DNA from 3 places in the Kribbella sp. NPDC048837 genome. Region 1 is predicted to be linked to each of the others. Evidence: riboswitches for the same ligand, from Rfam matches in the RefSeq annotation. Region 1 holds a riboswitch; each other region holds the start of a gene.
What was found. A riboswitch is a leader RNA that binds a small molecule or an ion and turns the genes downstream of it on or off. The one in region 1 is predicted to bind ZMP and ZTP.
Positions count from the first base shown of each region.

Region 2: linked by a shared signal. The riboswitch ahead of ACZ6O0_RS16720 (glycine hydroxymethyltransferase) and the one ahead of ACZ6O0_RS01265 (metallophosphoesterase) in region 1 are both predicted to bind ZMP and ZTP.
Region 3: linked by a shared signal. The riboswitch ahead of ACZ6O0_RS02285 (bifunctional 5,10-methylenetetrahydrofolate dehydrogenase/5,10-methenyltetrahydrofolate cyclohydrolase) and the one ahead of ACZ6O0_RS01265 (metallophosphoesterase) in region 1 are both predicted to bind ZMP and ZTP.

Region 1 is NZ_JBVJHF010000001.1:249,258-256,765, forward strand. Features, by position in the region: gene ACZ6O0_RS01250 (helix-turn-helix transcriptional regulator) at 1-830, shown strand, start outside; gene ACZ6O0_RS01255 (DUF1905 domain-containing protein) at 823-1,125, shown strand; gene ACZ6O0_RS01260 (cysteine hydrolase family protein) at 1,184-1,738, shown strand; ZMP/ZTP riboswitch at 1,740-1,816, shown strand; gene ACZ6O0_RS01265 (metallophosphoesterase) at 1,842-2,708, shown strand; gene ACZ6O0_RS01270 (LysR family transcriptional regulator) at 2,715-3,584, opposite strand; gene ACZ6O0_RS01275 (cysteine dioxygenase family protein) at 3,659-4,168, shown strand; gene ACZ6O0_RS01280 (aldo/keto reductase) at 4,205-5,140, opposite strand; gene ACZ6O0_RS01285 (phosphotransferase) at 5,220-6,497, shown strand; gene ACZ6O0_RS01290 (dihydrofolate reductase family protein) at 6,500-7,036, shown strand; gene ACZ6O0_RS01295 (RNA polymerase sigma factor) at 7,085-7,508, opposite strand, start outside.
Region 2 is NZ_JBVJHF010000003.1:229,587-237,094, reverse strand. Features, by position in the region: gene ACZ6O0_RS16745 (MFS transporter) at 1-166, shown strand, start outside; gene ACZ6O0_RS16740 (glycoside hydrolase family 9 protein) at 251-2,086, shown strand; gene ACZ6O0_RS16735 (GbsR/MarR family transcriptional regulator) at 2,209-2,688, opposite strand; gene ACZ6O0_RS16730 (MFS transporter) at 2,752-3,288, shown strand; gene ACZ6O0_RS16725 (MFS transporter) at 3,273-4,304, shown strand; gene ACZ6O0_RS16720 (glycine hydroxymethyltransferase) at 4,297-5,745, opposite strand; ZMP/ZTP riboswitch at 5,774-5,855, opposite strand; gene ACZ6O0_RS16715 (acyl-CoA dehydrogenase family protein) at 5,853-7,481, opposite strand.
Region 3 is NZ_JBVJHF010000001.1:466,474-473,981, forward strand. Features, by position in the region: gene aroH (chorismate mutase) at 1-17, opposite strand, end outside; gene ACZ6O0_RS02280 (phytanoyl-CoA dioxygenase family protein) at 130-1,023, shown strand; gene ACZ6O0_RS02285 (bifunctional 5,10-methylenetetrahydrofolate dehydrogenase/5,10-methenyltetrahydrofolate cyclohydrolase) at 1,025-1,867, opposite strand; ZMP/ZTP riboswitch at 1,896-1,984, opposite strand; gene ACZ6O0_RS02290 (beta-N-acetylhexosaminidase family protein) at 1,985-3,748, opposite strand; gene ACZ6O0_RS02295 (NUDIX hydrolase) at 3,764-4,378, opposite strand; gene prcA (proteasome subunit alpha) at 4,375-5,229, opposite strand; gene prcB (proteasome subunit beta) at 5,267-6,109, opposite strand; gene ACZ6O0_RS02310 (ubiquitin-like protein Pup) at 6,118-6,327, opposite strand; gene dop (depupylase/deamidase Dop) at 6,384-7,508, opposite strand, start outside.

The sequences.
Region 1 (7,508 bases):
GGCGCTATGTCGCGATCCTGCGCGAGGCCGACATCCCGATCGAGTCGGTCCGCGGTCCGTACGGCGGCTACCGGGTCGGTCGCGGACTGCGGCTGGCCCCACTGATGTTCACCACCACCGAAGCGCTCGGCCTGGTGATGGCGGTGCTGGAAGGACCGCGCGGCGCGGCCGACCCGGTCGAGAACGCGCTCGGCAAGATCATCCGGGTCCTGCCCGAACACATCGCCCGCTCGACCGACGCCATCCGCCGGGTCAGCGCGCGCGGTCCCGATCCCGGCGTCCGCACGCCGGACCCGGAGATCACCGCGGCCCTGGTCTCCCAGAGCACCGCCGGCCGGCGCGTCATCCTTCAGTACCGTCGGCACCACGGCGAGGAATGGCCGATGGACGTCGACCCGTGGGCGGTCGTCGTCCGCCGGGGCCGTTGGTATCTGCTGTGCTGGTCGCACACGAAGAATTCCCGCCGCGTTCTGCGCGTCGACAGGATCGCCAAAGTCGAGCCGCAGGGCGAGGAATTCACCGCACCCGCCGACCTGGACCCACTGGCCGCCGTCGAGGAACATCTGGCGATGGGCTGGAAATACCCCATCGAGGTCATCGTCGACGCCCCGCGCGACGACGTGGCCCACTGGATCTCCCGCAGCATGGGCCGCCTGGAAGCCATCGACGACACCCACACCCGCCTCCTGGCCAGCACCGACGAGCCCTACTGGTACGCCGGCCAGCTCACCTCCCTCCCCGCCCCTTACCACATCCTCCGATCCGCGGAACTCAAAACCGCGGCCCGCAACATCGCCAACCGCTTGCTGGAGGCAAGTAACAGTGAATGAGATCGAGTTCGCCGCCGAGATCTGGTACTGGCGCGGGCCGGCGCCGTGGTATTTCATCACGGTGCCGGAGGAGGACTGTGCGTACCTCGAGGCGGAATCCAATGTCGTGACGTACGGGTGGGGGATGATCCTGGTGCAGGCGCAGATCGGGGACAGCGTGTGGGACAGGTCGATGTTCCCGAAGGACGGGCGGTACATCCTGCCGGTGAAGGTGGCGGTGCGGCGGGCCGAGGAGCTCGACGACGGCGACGTACCGACCGTGCGGTTGCGGCTGCGGAGCTGGAAGGTCTCCTGAAACTGTCGGCGAGTGGGACTAGCGTTCGTCACAGACCCGGGAAGAGGGAGGGAACGGCATGTCCACGCTGTCAGATCGGCCGAACACGGCACTTGTGGTGATCGACGTCCAGAACGGTGTCGTCAGCGAAGCCCACGAGCGCGACCAGGTGGTGTCCAACATCAGCACCCTGGTCGGCAAGGCCCGCGCCGGCGGTGTGCCGGTGGTCTGGGTCCAGCACTCCAGCGAGCACCTCGTGAAGGACAGCGACGAGTGGCAGCTGGTCCCCGAGCTCAAGCGCGACGAGGCGGAGCCGCTCGTGCACAAGACCTTCGCCGACTCCTTCGAGGACACCGACCTCGAGGACGTCCTCGCCGAGGCCGGGATCGGCCACCTCTTCGTCAGCGGCGCCCAGACCGACGAGTGCATCCGCTCCACCATCCACGGCGCCATGGTCCGGGGGTACGACGTCACCCTGGTCGGCGACGCCCACACCACCGAAGACCTCTCGGAGTACGGCGCGCCGACCCCGGACAAGGTCATCGCCCACACCAACCTCTACTGGGAGAACCACACGGCCCCGGGCCGCACCGCCGCCGTCCAGCCCACTGCCGAGGTCACGTTCTCTGGGTAGGGTGGTTCCACACGACTGGCGAGGGTGGGTCACCACCGGGGAGTGACGCGACGGGCATCGACCGCCTGGGTGCCGACGGCAACGACATCCCGGGAGACTCGTCATGCCACATCGTGTTCTGCACCTGTCCGACACCCACATCAGCCGCACCGGCCCGGACGAGGACGGCGTCGACGGTCTCGGCGCGCTCAAAGGACTGTTGTACGACGTACGCGGGGTGCCGGAGCTGGATCTGATCGTCGTCAGCGGGGACATCGCCGACGACGGGTCCGAAGAGGGATGCACTGCGGTGCGCTCGGCCGTGGGCGAGTTCGCCGCTGAGCGAGGTGTCCCGCACGTCTACTGCACCGGCAACCACGACCGTCGCGACGGCTTCACCGCCGCCCTCGGCTGGGGCCACCTCGGTCCGGACGGCTCACCCATCGGCCGCCAGGCCGACATCGCCGGTGCGATCGCCGCGGTGAGCGACGTCGACGGCCTCCGCGTCATCACGCTCGACAGCCTGGTCCCCGGAGAGACACACGGTGTGCTGGGCGACGACCAGCTGGACTGGCTGGCCGCCGAGCTGGCCACACCCGCGCCGGCCGGGTCGATCGTCGTACTCCACTACCCGCCGATCTCCGTCGACGCGATCCCGTATCTGAAGCCCGTGGTCCTGCAAGAGCCCGAGAAACTGGCACGCGTTCTCGCCGGGACCGACGTACAAGCGGTCCTGTGCGGCCACCTGCACCACCAACTGTCCGGCCGGCTCGCGGACAAGCCCGTCTGGGTGACTCCCGGCGTGATCACCCGCATCGACCTCACGGCCCCCAGTCACCTCGCCCGAGGCGTCCTCGGCGCCGGTGCAACCATCGTCGACCTCGGCGGCCCGTTCGCCCCGCTCTGCCACACCCTCCAAGCCCGCAACCCCGACGCCGGCACCGAGGTCTACGTCTACAACCCCCTCACCGGCGCGATCGAGCACTCCTGAAGTGCTTCAGCGCAGCGTCGCGGTCTCGGCGAGGATGGTGAGCAGGGCGGCGATCGCGGGTGGGTCGGGTGGTTCGCCGTACGTCGCGGCGTAGACGTGGCGGCGGGAGCCGGGGAGCTCGGTGGCGATGATGCCCTCGGCGTGGTGGGCACGGAGGGCGAGCCCGGGCATGGTCGTCACCCCGAGGCCGGCCGCGACGAGCGCCTGCATGACCACCATGTCGTCGGACGTGTAGCCGATCCGCGGCTCGTAGCCCTCGGCGGCGCACAGCGAAACCAGGTGACTGCGGCAACGATCGCATCCGGCGATCCAGGTCGCGTCGCGGAGCCCGGCCAACTCGACCGGCTGATCGGCGGACAGCAGGTAGAGCGGATCGTCGAGCAGATGATGCAGTCGTACGCCGGACGGCTCCGGCTCGGTCTCGTCGTACCGGAAGACGATCGCGACGTCGATCGTGCCGGTGCGGAGCAGTTCGAGCGCCTCCGGCGGATGCGCGTCGAGCAGGTTGATCTCGAGGCCCGGGTGCTTGTCGCCCAGGGCCGCCACCGCCCGCGGCACGAGTGACCCGATCGCCGACGAGAAGCCGGCCAGGCGGATCCGGCCGGCGCTCAACCCGACGTGAGCGGCGAGTTCCGCGTCGACGGCGTCGATCCGGCCGATGATCTCCGCGGCCCGAGCGGCCAGCAGCCGGCCGGCCTCGGTCAGCCGGATGCCACGACCGGCCCGCTGCAGCAGCTGCGCGCCGGTCTCGGCCTCCAGGCGGGAGAGGTGGTGAGTGACGGACGGCTGCGAGTAGTGCAGTTCGCGGGCAGCCGCGGTGACCGAACCGTGCCTGGCGACGGCGTCGATGACGCGCAACCTCGTGACATCGAGCATGTATCAAATCTATCTATGAGTGAGCACGAAACTTGGCATTAGACGTTATGGGTTGACCGGCGCACGCTCAAGACATGACCACGACAACGATCTCCACCAGCGAACTGACCGACCTGATCGCCGGCGTCCGTACCGCCATCGACCAGCACGCCGACTGGAACGGCACCGCAGACCTCGTGGCCGAGCAACTGCGCCGGCATCTGCCGACTCCGGACGTCCTGACCGCCGAGCAGCGCCTCGGATCGGCGGACCGCTACCGCAGTCACACGCTGCACGTCGAGCCCGACGGCTCGTTCTCGATCATCGCGCTGGTTTGGCGCCCCGGGCAGGTGACGCGGATCCACGATCACGTGACCTGGTGCGTGTTCGGGGTGATCCAGGGGGTCGAGCACGAGGACCTGTACGACGCCGACCTGCGACTGATCGGCCAGAGCGACAACCACGTTGGTGACGTGAGCGGATTCGCGCCGCCCGGCGACATCCACCGGGTCAACAACACCTCCGACGGTACGGCGATCTCCATCCACATCTACGGCACCGACGTCACCCGGATCGGCTCGAGCGTCCGCCGGTACTACGACTGACCGCCGGGCGGAGGATCCTCCGCCCGGCGCCGGATGTCAGTCGATGAAGGCATCCAGTACGGCGAGTTGCCCGGGGGAGAGGTCGATCGAACCGGCCATCACGTTCTCCTCCAGATGACGCTGACTCGACGTACCGGGAATCGCCAGGACGTGGTCGCCCCGGGTGAGCGTCCACGCCAACCGGATCTGCGCCGGCGTGGCACCGTGATCGTCCGCGATCTCCTGAAGCGCGTCGTTGATGGACACACCACCGGCCTCCCGCGACTCCGCGGTGAGTGCGAAGAACGGCACGAACGCGATCCCATGCTCGCCGCAGTCGCGCAGGATCTCGTCGTTCACGCGGCCGAAACCGACGCCGTACCTGTTCTGCACCGCGACCACCGGCGCGATCTTCTGAGCCTCCGCCAAATGATCGGTGCGGACGTTCGACAACCCCAGATGCCGGATCAGGCCCGTCTCCTGCAGCTCTGCGAGGGCTCCGAAGTGCTCGGCGATCGAGTCGAGCCGGGCCTGACGCAGGTAGACCACGTCCAGCGTCTCCAGCCCGAGCGCCCGCAGATCGGCCTCGACCAACGCGCGCAACTGATCGGGACGAGCCAGCCCGGCCGGCGTCGGACCGACCTTCGTGGCGATCACGAGCTCATCCGCGTACGGCGCCAGCGCGCGGCGGATCACCTCGTTCGCCCAGCCGAGGGACGTGAAGTCCCGGGGCCGGTCGGACGGCGCGTAGCTCGGGTAGAAGCCGGCGGTGTCGAGGTGGTTCACACCGAGCTCGACCGCCCGGCGCAGCAGCGCGATCGCCCGGTCCTGCGCGTCCGGTCCGTCGCCGTCGCTGCCCGCGAGCCGCTTCGTGCCGAACCCGATCCGCCGGATCGTCCGGTCGCCGAGTCGCCAGAATTCCGCCGACTTGCTTTCGCGAATTCCCTCTGATAAGTTTGTTGGTAGAGTGACATTCTTTTGCGAATTCTGCATTCGGCCAGGATAAGCCCTCGAGGGAATTCCGTCCAGTATTTCCCGGCATTCTTCTGCGCTGATGCGCTACTCTCCCGACGTGGATCTCACCGAGCGGCAGCAAGCTCTCCTGCAGGAGTGGCTTCCGGGCGCCGAGGTGGTGACGGATCACAGCTGGGGCTTGGTGGGGACGCTCGTCCTCGAGCTGGACGTCGACGGCGAGCGGTACGTCGCCAAGGCCGGCGACACGTCCGACACCAACATCGCCCGGGAGTTGCGGGCGCACCGGACCTGGCTGACGCCGTGGACGACGCGGGGGAGAGCACCACAACTCGTCCGCGCCGACGACGACGCCAAGCTGATCCTGACGCGCTTCCTGCCGGGGGAGCTGGTCCAAGGTACGCCGGCCGAAGGGGACCCGGACACCTATCGGCAGGCCGGCGAACTACTCGCCGAATTCCACGGGCAATTCGCCGTACCGGACGAAGAGTACGAGCAGCGCGAAAACCGGCGGTCGCTGAACTACCTGAGTAAATCGCACACGATCGACCCGGATCTCGCCGATCGATTGCGTTCAGAGATTGAATCCTGGCCGACGCCACCGGCTTCACTCGTGCCGACGCATGGTGACTGGCAACCTCGCAATTGGCTGATCCACGACGGAATCGTCGGCATCATCGATTTCGGCCGCACCGAACTCCGGCCGGCGTACACGGATTTCGCCCGGCTGGCCGCGCAGCAATTCCTGTCCGCCCCGGGCTTGGAGCCGGCATTCTTCGACGGCTACGGCAGCGACCCCCGCAACGCCGAAACCTGGCACCGCGCCCAGCTCCGCTGGGTGGACCCGACCGAGAACACGGGACGCATCAAAGCGGCCGGCGCGGAAGGGCTGGTGCACCCGATCCAGGCCGACGCCCACAAGCTCCCGTTCTCCCACGGCTTCTTCGACGCGATCGTCAGCATCGGCGCGTACAACTACTTCGGTACTGGCGTCGACTACCTCGGCTACTGCACCGAGTTCCTCCGCCCGAGCGGCTCCATCGGGGTCATCGCCCCGGGCATTCGCAACACGCCGGGTCCGACGATGCCGCCGTACCTGGCTGAACGCTGGGGACCGGACCTGTGCACCTGGCTGCCGCCGGACTGGTGGCGCGGCCACTGGGAACGAACCGGCCTCGTCACCATCGAAACCGCCGACATGGTCCCGCACGGGTGGGAGGATTGGCTGCATTGGTTGGAGACCTGTGCCGAAGTTGACCGCGGCTACGCCCCGGACGAACAATTGCTCCGCGCCGACCAGGGCGCGCATTTGGGCCTCACCAGACTCGTAGCCCACAGAGCAATTCCCCATGAGGTACTTGCCGGAGGAGCGTGTTGAACGTGCGCAAGGTCGTCGTGTACGAGCTGTTGTCCCTCGATGGTGTCGCGGAGCAGCCCGACGGGTTCTTCACCGACTGGGACGACGTGATGGACGGCAACCTCGGCGCCGTCATCGCGGCGCAGGACTCGGTCATCCTCGGCCGGCGCAGCTACGACGAGTGGACCACGTTCTGGCCGGACAGCGACACCGAGCCGTTCGCGTCGTTCATCAACGGGGTCGCGAAGTACGTCGCCACGTCCACGCCGCTCGATCGGCCGTGGGCCAACACGACTGTGGTCGACGGCGACCTGGTCGAGTTCGTGCGGGATCTGAAGAACCGGCCCGGCGCCGACATCGGCGTGCATGCAAGCATCTCGGTCGTCCAGGCACTGCTGGCCGCGGGCGTCGTCGACGAGCTCAGGCTGGTGATCGCACCGACGATCGCGAGCAGCGGGCGGAGGCTCCTCGACGGCTTGCCGGCGATTCGGCTGGAGTCGATCCGAAGCACGACCTCACCGACCGGTTATCTGCTCGTCGACTACCGCGTCGTCGGGTAAGCCTGGACCCAACCCGGCGTCGACATTCGTCAAGAGAGCAACCCAGGATCACTCGCCCAATTGATCGCGGCGGCGGGTCAAATAGGCGGTCTCGGCGGTATTCCCCGCCAATTCGATGGCTTTGTCGTACGCTGCGCGCGACTTCTGACTTTGGCCGAGCCGACGGAGTAGATCGGCGCGGGCCGCGTGGTAGGCGTGATAGCCGGCCAGGTTGTCGTCGAGACGGTCGACGGTCGCCAGCGCGACCTCCGGGCCATCGAGCTCGGCGACCGCGATCGCGCGGTTGAGAACGACGATCGGTGACGGGTCGATGCGGACGAGCTGGTCGTACAGGGCGACGATCTGCGACCAGTCGGTGTCACGGATGTCGCGGGCAGAGGTGTGCACGGCGTTGATCGCGGCGAGGATCTGGTAGCGACCCGGCGGCAGCCCGGTGGCCAGGCGCTCGCGCACCAACTGATGGCCCTCGGCG
Region 2 (7,508 bases), on a different contig from region 1:
TCGCACCTCGAGCATCGTCAGCCTGTCCGACGAGGCCTTGATGCCGGTGGCGATGACCGGGTTCGGTGCGCTGATCTCCTGCACGAGCGTGCCGCTCGCGTGTGCGCTGCTCGGCACCACCTTCGCCGTACTGATGGTGTGGTCCGCGTCCCGCCTGCGCGGCTGAGCTCTGTACTCCGGTGGTGCGGTGCGCTACTTTCCGTGCAAACAATAGGAAACTTTCCTAACGGTTGGTCGGAGGGAGACAATCGTGAGGTCCTTGCGTCGGGTCGGATCGATGGTCGTGGCCGCGGGTCTGGTGGTGGGTCCGCTGAGCGCCGGCGCCGCCGGGACCGGTGGCGTGGTGCGGGTGAATCAACTGGGGTACGGCGCCTTGGACGGCAAGGCGGCGTACGTGATGACGCGGGATGCCGCGACGGGTGCGCGGTACCAGGTGGTCGACCGGTACGGGCATCGCGTGCTGAGCGGGCGGGTCGGCGGTGATGTGGGGGAGTGGAACGCGACGTACCAGCACGTCTACCAGCTCGATCTGTCCGCGTTGAAGGTGCCGGGTCGCTACCGGATCGAGGTCCCGGGTGTCGCGTCGTCGGCGTTCGAGATCAAGGCCGATGGGGATCGGCTGCTGACCGGGGCCAAGGACAAGGCGGTCACGTTCTTCACCGAGCAGCGCGACGGCGCGAACGTCGTCCCCGGGTCGCTCGGGCGGCAGCCGGCACACCTCACCGACCGGGCCGCGCAGGTGTACGACACACCGGTGTTCGTCGATCCGGACAGCGATCAGACCGTCGGAGAGCTCCGCCGGATCGGTGGTCCGGTGGATGTCGAGGGCGGCTGGTACGACGCGGGTGACTACCTGAAGTTCACCCACATCGCGGCGTACTCTGAATCGTTGCTGTGGGCATCGGCTCGGGACGCGCGCCGGCCGGATCGGCAGGTGCTGGCGGAGGCTCGGCACGGGCTGAGCTGGCTCGACAAGATGTGGGACTCACAGACGAAGACGCTCTACATCCAGGTCGGTGTGGGCACGGGCAACGTCGAGGAGACGTTCGTCGGCGACCACGACGTGTGGCGGTTGCCCGAGGTCGACGATCACCTGACCGATCCGTCCGAACGCTTCCTGCGGAACCGGCCGGTGTTCCGGGCGGCCGCGCCCGGCACGCCGATCAGCCCCAACCTGGCCGGTCGTACGGCGGCTGCCTTCGCGCTGGCCGCGCAGGTCGAGACGAATCGTGCGCAGGCCCGGCGTCACCTCGAAACGGCCGCCGAGATCTACGCGCAGGCGCAGACGAAGAATGTCGGGCAGCTGGTCACGTCGTTGCCGTTCGCGTTCTATCCGGAGACGGCCTGGCGTGACGATCTCGAGCTGGGCGCGACCGAGCTTGCCCTCGCCGCGGGCCGGCTGGGTGATCCGCGGGCGGGCGCTTGGCTGAAGCAGGCCGGCTACTGGGCCACGCAGTACATCGAGCACGAGGCGGGCGGCGACACGCTCAACCTGTACGACGTGAGCGCGTTGGCGCACGCGGATCTGATCAAGGCTGCTCGGTCGGACCGACCGCTGGTTCGCCGGCTCGTCGGGGATCTTCAGGCGCAGTTGCAGATCGGTGTGGACCGGGCGTCGGCGGATCCGTTCCGGGCGGGAGCGCAGTACGACAACTTCGACGCCGTGCCGCATGCGTTCGGGCTGGCCGCGACCGCGCAGCTCTACCGGAAGGTGACCGGCGATCGACGGTACGACGACTTCGGCAACCAGCAACTCGCGTGGAACTTCGGCGCGAACGCGTGGGGTGTGTCGTTCATGGTCGGCGTCGGCCAGAACGCCGAGCGCTGCCCGCACCACCAGATCGCGAACATCCTCGGCCGCGAGCTCACCGGCGCGGTCGTCAACGGCCCGAACTCCGAGGACCTCTTCGAGGAGGGCCTCGGCGATCACCTCGACGGCATGAACCCCTGTCCCGCCGACGGTGTCGACCGGTACGCCGAGTTCACCGGCCACGGATCCCGGTACGTCGACGACGTCCGCTCCTGGCAGGCATCAGAGCCGGCCGACGACTTCGCCGCGATCGCCGTGTACGCACTGACTCGCTAAACCCACCCGGTGCTTCAGCCCGACCGGGAGAACGTCCGCGCTGGTCGCCGACTGACTGCGGTGTCGATTGCGGCGGACGTGCGGTCGCAGTGCGGGCCGCTCTCGAGGTCCGTGGCCGGATCTCATGCGTTGGTGCGGGGATGCTCCGCGCGCCAGTTCTTGATCAGCTGGTCCAGGTCGGTCTTGATGAAGGCGAAGAAGTCGGCGGCCTCGGTGAGCCGTTGGCCGACGGGGGAGTCGGCACCGAAGAGGTCGGCGCCGGCGCGGCTGCTCGACTCCCACTCGCCGAGGGCCTCGTTGCGGCGTTCGAGGATCGCGGCGAAGACGTCCTCGCGGATCCGGTAGTGGTCCTTGCGTGAACCGGGCAACCGCTCGCGCGAGATGAACGAGACCTGCAGCAACTGCCGGACCGCGCCGGACACCGCGGGCTGGCTGATCTTGAGCGACTCGGCCAACTCGGCCGCGGTCATCGTGCCGGTCGGGCTGACCAGCATCCGGCCCATCACCCGGGCCGACATCGTCGGTACGCCGCTGTTCGCCAGCACTCCGGCGAAGCGCTCGACGAACTGGCTGATCTGTTCCGGACTGGGCTCCCGACTCATGGTTGAAGCTTACAGTAATTTGATGTATCGCAACTATCACAAACTTCTGATAACTTGAATTTCATGACCTCGACCTCCCACGCCGAAGGGCCGGCGCTGACCGGCGCCCCCCACTTCGGTGTCCTGCTCGCGCTCTGCCTCGCCGTCCTGGTCCTCGGCCTGGACACGACCGTGCTCAACGTCGCGCTGCCGACGCTGGCCGCCGACCTCGACGCCTCCACCAGCCAGCTGCAGTGGATGGCGAACAGCTACAACCTCGTCCTCGCGGCGCTGCTGCTGCCCGCCGGTCTCCTCGGCGACCGGTACGGCCGGCGCAAGATCATCGCGATCGCGCTGACACTGTTCGGCGCGGCCTCGCTGGCGTGTGCTCTGGCTGACTCGGCCGAGGCGCTGATCGCGGCCCGTGCCTTCCTCGGCATCGGCGCGGCGATGATCGTCCCGGTCGCGCTGTCGCTGATCACCGTGCTGTTCCGCACCGAGGAGGAGCGGAAGAAGGCGATCGGCTTCTTCGTCGTTGCCAACAGCATCGGTATGCCGCTCGGCCCGATCGTCGGCGGCCTGCTGCTCGACCACGCCGGCTGGCAGTGGATCTCATCCTGAACGTGCCGATCTCGCTGATCGCCGCCCTCGCGGTCACCCTGCTGGTCCCGGAGACGCGGAGCTCGCGGCGCCCGGCCATCGATTGGCTCGGGATCCTGCTCTCCAGCGCGGGTCTGGCGTCTTTGGTGTACGGCGTGACCAAGGCCGGCGAGACATCCTGGACCGACGGTGTCACCGTGCTGTTCCTGGGGCTCGCCGTCGTACTGATCGCCGGGTTCCTGTTGTGGCAGCGGCGGACCACCGAGCCGTTGATCGAACTGCGGTTGTTCCGCGAGCGGACCTTCACCGGGGGTGCGGTGCTGCTGACGGTCGCGGTGTTCGCGATCTTCGGGTTGCTGTTCACGATGCCGCAGTACTTCCAGGGCATCAACGGATCGGACGCGCTGCACACCGGGCTGAAGTTGTTGCCGTTCATCGGCGGGATGACCGTCGGCGCGAAGCTGGCCGAGCCCGTGGAGTCGAAGGTGGGGACCCGGCTGGTGGTGATGACCGGGTTCGTGGTGATGGCCGTCGGGTTCGTGCTCGGGGCCTTCACCGACCTCGGCACCGGGTACGGCTACACGGCGATCTGGTTCGTGGTGGTCGGGTTCGGCCTCGGGTGCTCGATGCCACAGGCAATGAACGCGGCGCTCGGTGTGCTCGACCCGGAGCGAGCCGGTACCGGATCCGGTCTCCTGCAGGCGTTCCGGCAGGTCGGCGGCACGATCGGCGTCGCCGTACTCGGCACCGTGCTGAACTCGGTCTACCGCCACAACGTCGACACGACCGGACTACCCGCGCAAGCCGCCGACGCGGTCGAGAGGGGCCTGGGCGGAGGGCTCGCGGTCGCAAGCGAGTCCGGCTCGTCCGGCTTGCTGGCCGATGTCCGCGATGCGTTCATGACCAGCCTGAACACGACCATGTGGGTCTCGGCCGCGATCGCGGCCGCCGGCGCGGTGCTGGCCGCCGTACTGATGCCACAACGGAAGACGCCCGCTCCCACGCGCGTGGGAGCGGGCGCGGTGGAACTCAGCTGAGCTCGAGGCCCGGGTAGAGCGGGTGCTTGTCGAGCATCTCGGCCGAGGCTGCCCGGGTCTTGTCCGCGACGCCGTCGGCGAGCACGTACTTCGCCTTGGACGGTGCACCGGCCGACGTGGTGGTCGGCGTGGTCGACGAGAGGACGTCGACGATCAGCTCGGCGACCCGGTCGAACTCGTCGGCGCCGAAGCCGCGCGTGGTCAGCGCCGGCGTACCGATCCGGACGCCCGAGGTGTACCAGGCACCGTTCGGGTCGCGGGGCACGGCGTTCCGGTTGGTCACGATGCCGGCGTCGAGCAGCGCCGACTCGGCCTGCCGGCCGGTGATGCCGTACGACGAGACGTCGAGCAGGACCAGGTGGTTCTCGGTGCCGTCCGTCACGAGCTTCACGCCACGCTTCATCAGGCCCTCGGCCAGCGTGACCGCGTTGTCCGCGATCGCCTGCGCGTATTCACGGAACGACGGCTGCCGGGCCTCGGCGAGCGCGACCGCCTTGGCCGCCATCGTCTGGCTGAGCGGGCCACCCAGCACCATCGGGCAACCCCGGTCGACGGAGTCGGCGTACTCGGGCTGGCAGAGCACCATGCCGCCGCGCGGGCCGCGGAGCGACTTGTGGGTGGTGGTCGTGGTGACGTGGGCGAACGGGACCGGGTCGAAGTCGCCGGTGAAGACCTTGCCCGCGACCAGACCGGCGAAGTGGGCCATGTCGACCATCAGCGTCGCACCGACCTCGTCGGCGATCTCGCGCATCGTGGCGAAGTTCACCTTGCGCGGGTACGCCGAGTAGCCGGCGATCAGGATCAGTGGCTTGAACTCGCGCGCCTTGCGGGCGACCTCGTCGTAGTCGAGCAGCCCGGTCTCCGGGTCGGTGCCATACGAGTGCTGGTTGAACATCTTGCCGGAGATGTTCGGCCGGAAGCCGTGGGTCAGGTGACCGCCGGCGTCGAGCGACATGCCAAGCATCTTCTGGTCGCCGAGCGCCTTGCGGAGCTTGGTCCAGTCCTCGTCGGTCAGGTCGTTGACGTGCTTCGCGCCCGCTTCGGCCAGGGCCGGCGACTCGATCCGCTGGGCCAGGATCGCCCAGAAGGCGACCAGGTTCGCGTCGATGCCGGAGTGTGGCTGGACGTAGGCGTGCGGAGCGTCGAACAGTGCCGTGGCGTGGTCGGCCGCGGTCTGCTCGACGGTGTCGACGTTCTGGCAGCCGGCGTAGAAGCGGTGCCCGATGGTGCCCTCGGCGTACTTGTCGGACAGCCAGTTGCCCATCGTCAGCAAGGTGGCGGGGGAGGCGTAGTTCTCGCTCGCGATCAGCTTCAGCGACGAGCGCTGGTCGGCCAGTTCGGCCTTGATCGCGCCGGCGATGGTCGGTTCCACCGCGCCGATCACCTCGAGCGCGTTGCGGTACGCGGCCGAAGCGGCGGCGGCATCGAAGGGTTGAGTCATCGTTGTCTCTCCTGCGGTTGCAGTGGGTCGAAGGCACCCAGGCGCACGGTGCCGACGGTTTTCGCTCCCCGGTGGTTCTCCACCTCAGCGCGCCAGTCGCGACGCGCTCACCCTATCGTGCGCTCGATGATCGCCGGGAACAGTGTGGTCCGCGGGAGGGTCCCGAAGACGCCGCCCCAGTCGTTGGCCAATCTCGAGGCGACGAAGGCGTCCGCGACCTCGGGCGTCGAGTGCCGGACCAGCAGTGACGCCTGCAGGCACAGGGCCATCCGCGCCGCCAGCGTGCGGGCGCCGGCCTCGGCTCCCTCGACGTCAGCAAGCGCTTGCAGTACGTCGTTCGCCGCGGCGTCGAGGCGCTGGTCGGCGCCGCGCGCCGCCCCCACCTCCAGCAGCCACGCCTCCAGTGACTCCGGCTTCCGCAGCGCCCGCAGCACGTCGAGCGCATTCACGTTGCCGGACCCTTCCCAGATCGAGTTCAACGGCGACTCCCGGAACAGCAGCGGCAGCCCGGACTCCTCCACGAACCCGTTCCCCCCGAGACACTCCAGGGCCTCGGCCACCATGAACGGAGTCCGCTTACAAACCCAGAACTTGGCGAGGGGCAGTGCGATCCGCCGGAAAGCCGCAGCCTGTTCATCACCGTTCACAGAAGCATCCACAGCAGCAGCAAGACGCATTCCCAGGGCGGTTGCTGCCTCGCTCTCCAGGGCCAGGTCGGCGAGCACGTTCTGCATCGCGGGCTTGTCGGCGAGCAGCCCGCCGAAGGCGGAGCGGTGCTTCGTGTGCCAGACCGCCTCCACCAGCGCGCGTCGCTGGAGGGCGGACGACCCCAGCACGCAGTCGAGGCGGGTGGCGGCGACCATTTCGATGATCGTGCGGACGCCGGCGCCCTCGTCGCCGAGGCGGTAGCCGATGGTGTTGTGGAACTCGACCTCGCTGGACGCGTTCGACCGGTTCCCGAGCTTGTCCTTCAGCCGCTGCAGCGCGAAGGTGTTCCGGTTGCCATCGGCAAGCACTCGCGGCACGACGAAGCAGCTCAGTCCGTCCGGCGCCTGCGCGAGGACCAGGAAGACGTCGACCTGCGGCGCGGAGCAGAACCACTTGTGCCCGTTCAGCTGGTACTCACCGTCGTCCCCGGCCGGCGTCGCGGTGGTCAGGTTCGCCCGGACGTCCGAGCCGCCCTGCTTCTCGGTCATCCCCATCCCGGCAAGGACTCCGGTCTTCTCGGCGGCCGGCAACCGGCGTACGTCGTACGACGTCGACGCGAGCTGCGGGATCCACTCCTTCGCCAGCCGCTCGTCCGCCCGCAGGGCGGGGACCGCGGCGTAGGTCATCGAGATCGGGCAGCCGTGCCCCGGCTCGACCTGGGACCAGATGTAGAACCCGGCGGCCCGGGTCAGGTGCGGCGACGGCGAGTCGCTCGTCCACGGCGCGGCCTGCAGCCCGAACCCGACGGCGCGCTCCATCAGCCAGTGCCAGGACGGGTGGAACTCGACCTCGTCGATCCGGTTCCCGTAGCGGTCGTGCGTGCGCAGCACCGGTGGGTGCTGGTTGGCCGGCAGAGCCTGGGCGAGGGCCTCTTCGGAGCCCGCGACCGCGCCGATCCGGTGCAGACCGGGGTCGCCGGACAGATCGGCGTACGGGCGCAGAGCGTCACCGAGCGCCGTGTCGCGCGTGAAGAAGTTCACCCCTTGCAGTGGGGGAGCCTGGTTCGTTACCGCGAATGGGTCCGCCATGTCAGTACGGTAAGCGGTATGGCACGT
Region 3 (7,508 bases), 220 kb from region 1:
ATCGCCCGTACCGCCACGTGCTCGCCTCCTTGGTTCGTCTACCTCAACCCTAGGGCAGAGTAGTCAAGGAGTGGACAGCCGTCTCGGATCCACGGATCCGGAAACCCCCCTCCCCGGATGGAGCACCTGATGCAGACCCTCCCGACCGGACCCGTCGACGCCACCGTGCAGCGCTTCCCCGAGGTCACCGACGAGTTCGTCGGGTCCTTCCGGCGGAACGGCTTCGCGGTCCTGGACCACGCCGTACCGCCTGAGCAGGTCGCCGCCCTGAACGCCGCCGCCGAGCAACTCTGCCGCGGGGAGCTCGGCCGGATCGCCGACGGGCCGCGGATCGGCCCGGGCGACGACGTACTGCGGCAGTTCCTGTGCATCCACTATCCGCACAAGGTGTCGGACGCCGCGCTCGAGGCGCTGCACGCGCCGCGGATCGTCCGGGCCCTGACCGCGGTCATCGGCCCGAACGTCAAGGCCATGCAGTCGATGCTGTTCATTAAGTCCGAGGGGAAGCCGGGGCAGGCCTGGCACCAGGACGAGTTCTTCATCCCGACCCGCGACCGCTCGCTGACCGCGGTCTGGATCGCACTCGACGACGCGACGGTCGAGAACGGCTGCCTGTGGGTGCTCCCCGGATCACACCACCGTGGCGTCATCTACCCCGACCGCGAGCAGGACGACCCGCGCTTCGACTGTACGTCGGAGGCGTACGACTTCCCGTACACCGACGACCAGGCGGTCGCCATCGAGGTCCCGGCCGGCTCGGCGGTGATCTTCAATGGCTACCTGCTGCACCGATCGCTGCCGAACAGCGGTCGGCACGGGTTCCGCCGGGCGCTGGCGAACCACTACATGAGCGCGGAGTCGCTGCTCCCCTGGCACTCGCTGCCACCCGGCGTTCACATCGCCAACCACGACTTCCGCGACATCGTCATGGTGGCCGGGACCGACCCGTACGCCTACAAGGGCATCGACGACGTGGCTCGGCCACACTCACGCCCGGACAAGGACGGTGGCTGCCACCGATGAGCTAGGAGGCAGCCGCCTCGGCGGCGTCGACGGCCTGCTCCAGCAGCAGGGCGATCGTCATCGGCCCGACGCCGCCGGGGACCGGCGTGATCAGGCGGGCGACCTGGACCGCCTCCTCGAAGTGGACGTCGCCGACGTTGCCCTCGTTGTAGCCGGCGTCGACGACGACCGCGCCCGGCTTGAGCCAGTCACCGCGGACGAAGTTCGGCTTCCCGACCGCGGCGATCACGATGTCCGCGGTCCGGACGATGTCCGGCAGGTCCGTGGTCCGCGAGTGCGTGTAGGTGACGGTCGCGTTCGATGCCAGCAGCAACATCCCGACGGGCTTGCCGAGGATCGGGCTGCGGCCGATCACCACCGCGTGCGCCCCGGCGATCGGTACGTCGTACGCCTCCAGCAGCCGGATGATCCCGCCGGGCGTCGCGGACCGGAACCCGGGATCGCCGAACGCCATCGCGGCGAACGACCGCATCGTCACGCCGTCGACGTCCTTGGCCGGGTCGATCGCCTCGAACGCGGCCCGCTCGTCGATCTGCGCCGGCACCGGGTGCTGGAGCAGGATTCCGTGCACCTCGGGGTCGTTCGAGAGCTTGTGAATCTCGGCGACCAGTTCCTCGGTGGTCGTCTCCGCGGGCAGGACGACGCTCCGCGACGCGATCCCGGCCTTCTTCGACCGGTTCTGCTTCATCCGGACGTACGTCGCCGACGCGGGGTCGTCGCCCACCAGTACGGTCGCCAGACACGGCTGCACGCCGGTCCGCTCCCGCAGTACGCGGGCTCGCTCGGCCGCCCGCGCCACCATCTCGGCGGCGAGGTCGGTCCCGATCATCAGTTCAGCGGTCATGGCGCGCTCCTTCGGGCGTCGACTACAGGTCAGCTGCCCAGGCGCGCGGCGCGGCCGGATGTCCGGCAGACCGTTCCCCGGTGGTCGTCCACCTCAACGCCAGTCGCGGTCCACCGCTCAGGATACCGAGTCGGTCACTCTGCTGATGAAAGCGTCGGCAACGCCGTCGCCGATCCGCGGGTGGGTGGTGGAGTGCGGGAGCCGGATGTCGCGAATCTCCTCGGCCTGCGTGACCAGGTGGCTGATCTGGTCCCGGCCGGTGGCGACATCCGAGCTGTTGCCCTCGGCGCCGGCTTCGAGGACGCGCAGGGCCTGGCGCAGCGCCTGCCCCCAGTAGAAGGCCGCGTCGAGCCAGGCGTCCGCCTCGTCGGCGAAGGCCGGGTCGATCACGCCCTCGCGGATCTGGGCCGGAGCGTTCTCGATCGCCTCGCAGTACGGCTCGAGGTCCGCGATCGCGCCGGCCAGGTCCCCGGCCTCCCAGGTCCGCCAGAACGCGGCGGTCTTCGCGGACAGCACCGGCGCGTTCACCAGGTGCAGCTTCCCGTCGTACGTCGTGAGGTCGGCGAAGACCTCCAGCGCCGCGATCGTCGCGGCGTCTCCCCCGGCGCGTTCCGCGATCGCCGCATGCCAGGACGCCTGCTCGTCGTACGTCGCGGGGTTCCAGCCGAACTCCGCGAACGAGTAGAGGGCGAGCTTGCTGGCCGCGGCCTGGTTCATCGGGTTCGAGATCACGCCGACGACCTGGTCGGCGAGGCCCGGCTCACGGCCGCTGTACGCCGCCAGCGGGATCCGCCCGTGCGCGTAGTCGTTGACCGGGTAGTTGTCCCAGATCAGGATGTCGTGCCCGAACACGGCCTTCGCCTCGGCCGCCTGCGCACTGGTGATCGTCTCCGGGACGACGCCGATACCGGTCCAGTGCACCACCACGGCACTGTCCATCTGCTCCCGCAGCGCCTGCTTGTACGGCGTCTCGTCGACGTTGTAGTACTCGGTCGGGACCATCTGCAGGGGCGCGAGGTCCGGCTTGGTCTCGACCCACTCGCGCTGGATCCGGTTCAGCAGCTCGCTCTGCGCCAGCCCGGCCCCACCGCCGCCGGGGCCGAACTTCTGCTCGTCCTCGGGGCTGTGCCACTGCTCGTACTCGATGTCGTCCAGCGCCACGTTGAACGCCCGCGCACCGAGCGCGTACAGCGCCTCGAACTTGGCGATCAGCGCCTGGAAGTCGGCGTCGTCGGTGTAGCGGATCGACAGGCCGGGCGAGAGCGCGAAGGTGAAGTCGACCTTGTTCCGGGCGGCGCGGTCGATCAGCTCGCCTAGCTCGGCCAGCTTGTCGGCCGGATACGGGTCGCGCCACTGCTCGCGGTGGTACGGGTCGTCCTTGGGGGCGTACTCGTAGGTGTTCATCCGGTGCGCGCCGAGGTAGTCCAGGTGATCGAGCCGGTCGGCGTGCGACCACGGCGTCCCGTAGAAGCCCTCGATCGAGCCGCGGTACCGCATCGTCGGCCAGTCGCGGATCTCGACGCCGTCCACCTGGTTGCCCTGGACAAGCTGTGCGAAGGCCTGCGCGGCGTAGAAGGTGCCGCGGGCATCGACCCCGTCCAGCACGACCTGCTGGGCGCCGACGGCGACGACGTACCCCTCGGCCGGCAGCAGACCCGCGGGCGCGACCCCGAGCTGCTCGAGCGTGTCGGCGCTCCCCCCGAGCCAGACGGTCACCTCCGCCTGTCCCTCGAAGACGGTCCGTACGCCGGCCTTCGTGAGCGTCTCGCGGACGACGCGCTCGGCGTCCGCGTCGGTGGTCGGGCCGTACATCAGCCCGACGGTGTCGCCGAGGCCGAAGCCGTCGTCGCGCGGGGTGGTCTGCTGAGGCTCAGGTGTCATCACAGCTCCTACGACCTAGAGAAGCCCTGCATGATCGAGGGCGAGGTAGGCGGCGTCGATCCCCGTCATCGCGCCAGGGGTGCGCAGCTCGGCGCGGAACGCGTCCAGCGTGAGCTCGACCGGGACACAGTCCTCGGTCTCGTCGAGCGCTTGTTTCCCGTCCGGACGGCAGCCGCGCGCGATCGCGACGTACTTGCGGTAGATCGACGACGCCGACGACCACTGCCACGTGACCAGGTCGAGCGACTCGCAGGTGTACCCGGTCTCCTCCTCGAGCTCCCGCGCGCCGGCGAGCGCCGGGTCCTCGCCCGGCTCGACCAGTCCACCCGGCAGGTTGGTGACGACCCGGTCAGGTCCGGCCCGGAACATCCGGATCGTGACGATCCGGCCGTCGGGGGTCAGCGGCAGCACGGTGATGCCGGAGGTGATCCCCTCCGCGGACTTCGGGCCGAAGACGTCCCACTCGACCTCGCGCCCGTCCGGCAGCCGGTACCGCCGCAGGTTCACGGTCAGGAACCGGTGGAACCCCGGCTCCTCGTCGAGCAACTCCCACGGCAGCGGGTCGCCGGGGCGAGACAGCGCAGCCGCCGCGGAGTCCGCGGCGGCTGCGCCATCGATCTGCTTGCTCACAGCGGCCGGTTGTCGCCGCCGGGCTCCTCCGGTGGAGCGACGGGAGCGTCGTCCTCCGGCGGGGCCACCGGTGCGTCGTCAACCGCGGCAGGTGTCGTGCTCTCCTCGGCGACCGGCGCGTCCTCGGTCGTCTTGGTGGGCTCGGAGTCCGGGCGGGACTCGGACAGGATGCGCTCGAGGGTCTCCTCGGAGATCCGCTTGAACTTGCGCACCTGGGTCCGGGTCCGGTCCAGGACCGCGACCTCGATCTGGTCCGGGGTCAGCTGGCGGACCTCCGTGCCGTCGTGACCGAGCGCGTCCACCGCCAGCCGGAGCGCCCCGGCCAGCGAGATGCTCTCTTTGAAGTGCTCGCCGACATAGTCCGCGACCTGGTCGGCCGGGCCACCCATCACGGCGTACCCGCGGACGTCCGCGATCGAGCCGTCGTAGGTGAGCCGGTAGATCTGGTCCTCGGCCGCGCTGGCGCCGATCTCGGCGACCAGGATCTCCACCTCGAGCGGCTTCTCACCGCCGGAGGAGAAGATCGCGCCGAGAGTCTGCGCGTACGCGTTGGCCAGCGCCCGGCCGGTGACGTCGCGCCGGTCGTAGGAGTACCCGCGCATGTCGGCGAGCCGGACGCCGGCGATCCGCAGGTTCTCGAACTCGTTGTACCGGCCGACGGCGGCGAACGCCATCCGGTCGTAGATCTCGGCGACCTTGTGCAACGCGGGCGAGCGGTTCTCCGCGACGAACAGGATGCCGTCGGCGTACTGCAGGGCGATCGCGCTGCGGCCCTTGGCGATGCCCTTGCGGGCGAAGTCGGCCCGGTCGCGCATCAGCTGCTCGGGCGAGACGTAGAACGGAACGCTCATCGAAGGTGTCGTCCTCTAATCAGTCGGTCGATCGGGATCAGGTCAGTGACGCCGAGGCCGGGCCGTCGGGACGCTGGTGCCGCGCGGCCCAGGCCCTGTCGACGATCGCGGCGACCTCGTCCTCGGGCAGCCGCTGGTAGCCGTCCGCGGTGACCACACCGACCACGGGGAAGATCCGCCGCAGCATGTCCGGACCGCCGGTCGCGGAGTCGTCGTCGGCGGCGTCGATCAGGGACTGGATCACGGCCGTGACGCACTCGGTCACGGACGCTTCCTCGTGGTAGAGCTTCTTCAGCGCGCCACGGGCGAACACCGAGCCCGAGCCGACACTGTGGAAGTGGTGCTCCTCGTAGCGCCCGCCGGTCGGGTCGTAGGAGAAGATCCGGCCACCCTTGATGTCCGGGTCGTAGCCCGCGAACAGCGGGACCACGGCCAGACCCTGCAGCGCCATCGCCAGGTTGCCCCGGATCAGCGCGCTCAACCGGTTGGCCTTGCCGTCCAGGCTCAGCGTCGCGCCCTCGAGCTTCTCGTAGTGCTCGAGCTCGACCTGGAAGAGCCGGACCATCTCGATCCCGAACCCCGCCGTGCCCGCGAACGCGACCGCGGAGTACTCGTCGGCGGGGAACACCTTCTCGATATCACGCTGGGCGATCACGTTGCCCATCGTGGCGCGCCGGTCGCCGGCCATCACCACGCCACCGGGGAAGGTGGCGGCGACGATCGTCGTACCATGCGGGACGTCGTTGGAAAAGTCGGCCTGCCCCAGGCTGCGCCGCCCGGGCAACAGGTCGGGCGCGTGCCCGGCCAGGAAGTCCATGAACGACGAGCCGCCCGGGGTCAGGAAGGCTTCCGGCAACCGGCCGGAGGCATCGAAAGTCATCGAGCGGTTCACTCCCCACCCTTTTGCACGAAGCCGCGGACGAACTCCTCGGCGTTCTCCTCGAGCACCTCGTCGATCTCGTCGAGGATCGAGTCGACGTCCTCGTCGAGTCGCTCCTTGCGCTCCTGGACGTCCTCGGACGCCTCGACCTGCTCGACCTCTTCCTCGGTCGACGAACGCTTCGGCTGCTTGTGCTGCTGACCGCCGTCCTTCGCCATGACACACCTCCTTGAACCGCTGGAGAGGCCGCCCAACCGACCTCTCTACAGCGACCCTACCCGGCCGCACCCCCAGTAATGGTGCGAACCAGGTCACTCGCGGTGTCGCATTGGTCGAGAAGGGCCCCGACATGCGCTTTCGTGCCGCGCAGCGGGTCCAGGGTCGGGATCCGCTGCAGCGATTCCTTGCCCGGCAGATCGAAGATCACCGAGTCCCAGGAGGCGGCCGCCACCTGCGGCGCGTACTGCTGCATGCAGCGACCGCGGAAGTACGCCCGGGTGTCGGTCGGCGGGTGCGAGACCGCCATCCGGATCTCCTCGTCGGTGACGAGCCGCTGCATCCGGCCGGACTTCACCAACTTGTAGTAAAGACCCTTGTCCGGGCGCAGGTCGGCGTACTGCAGGTCGACCAGGTGGAGCTTGGAGTCGTCCCAGTCCAGGCCGTCGCGGTCGCGGTAGGACTGGAGGAGTTTGTACTTCGCGACCCAGTCGAGCTGGTCGGACAGCTTCATCGGGTCCGTGGCCAGCTGGTCGAGCACCTGCTCCCAGCGGTGCAGCACGTCCTTGGTCTGCCGGTCCGCGTCGTCGCCGTACTTGTCCTCGACGTACTTGCGGGCCTGCTCCAGGTACTCCGTCTGCAACTGGACCGCGGTCAGCTTGCGGCCGTCCTTGAGCGTCATCAGGTGCGCACAGGTCGGGTCGTGGCTGATCTCGTGCAAGGCCGTGACCGGGCGGTCCACGCCGAGGTCGTCGGTCAGCCAGCCGTCCTCGATCATCGCCAGCACCAGCGACGTGGTCCCGACCTTCAGGTACGTCGAGATCTCGGAGAGGTTCGCGTCGCCGATGATCACGTGCAGGCGGCGGTACCGGTCCGGATTCGCGTGCGGCTCGTCCCGGGTGTTGATGATCGGGCGTTTCAGCGTCGTCTCCAGGCCGACCTCGACCTCGAAGTAGTCGGCCCGCTGGCTGATCTGGAAGCCGTGCTGGGTGCCGTCCTGGCCGATGCCGACGCGGCCGGCGCCGGTGACCACCTGACGGCTCACGAAGAACGGCGTCAGGTGCCGCACGATCGACGCGAACGGGGTCGACCGGCGCATCAGGTAGTTCTCGTGGGAGCCGTACGACGCGCCCTTGTTGTCGGTGTTGTTCTTGTACAGGTTCAGCGGTGGGGCGCCGGGAAT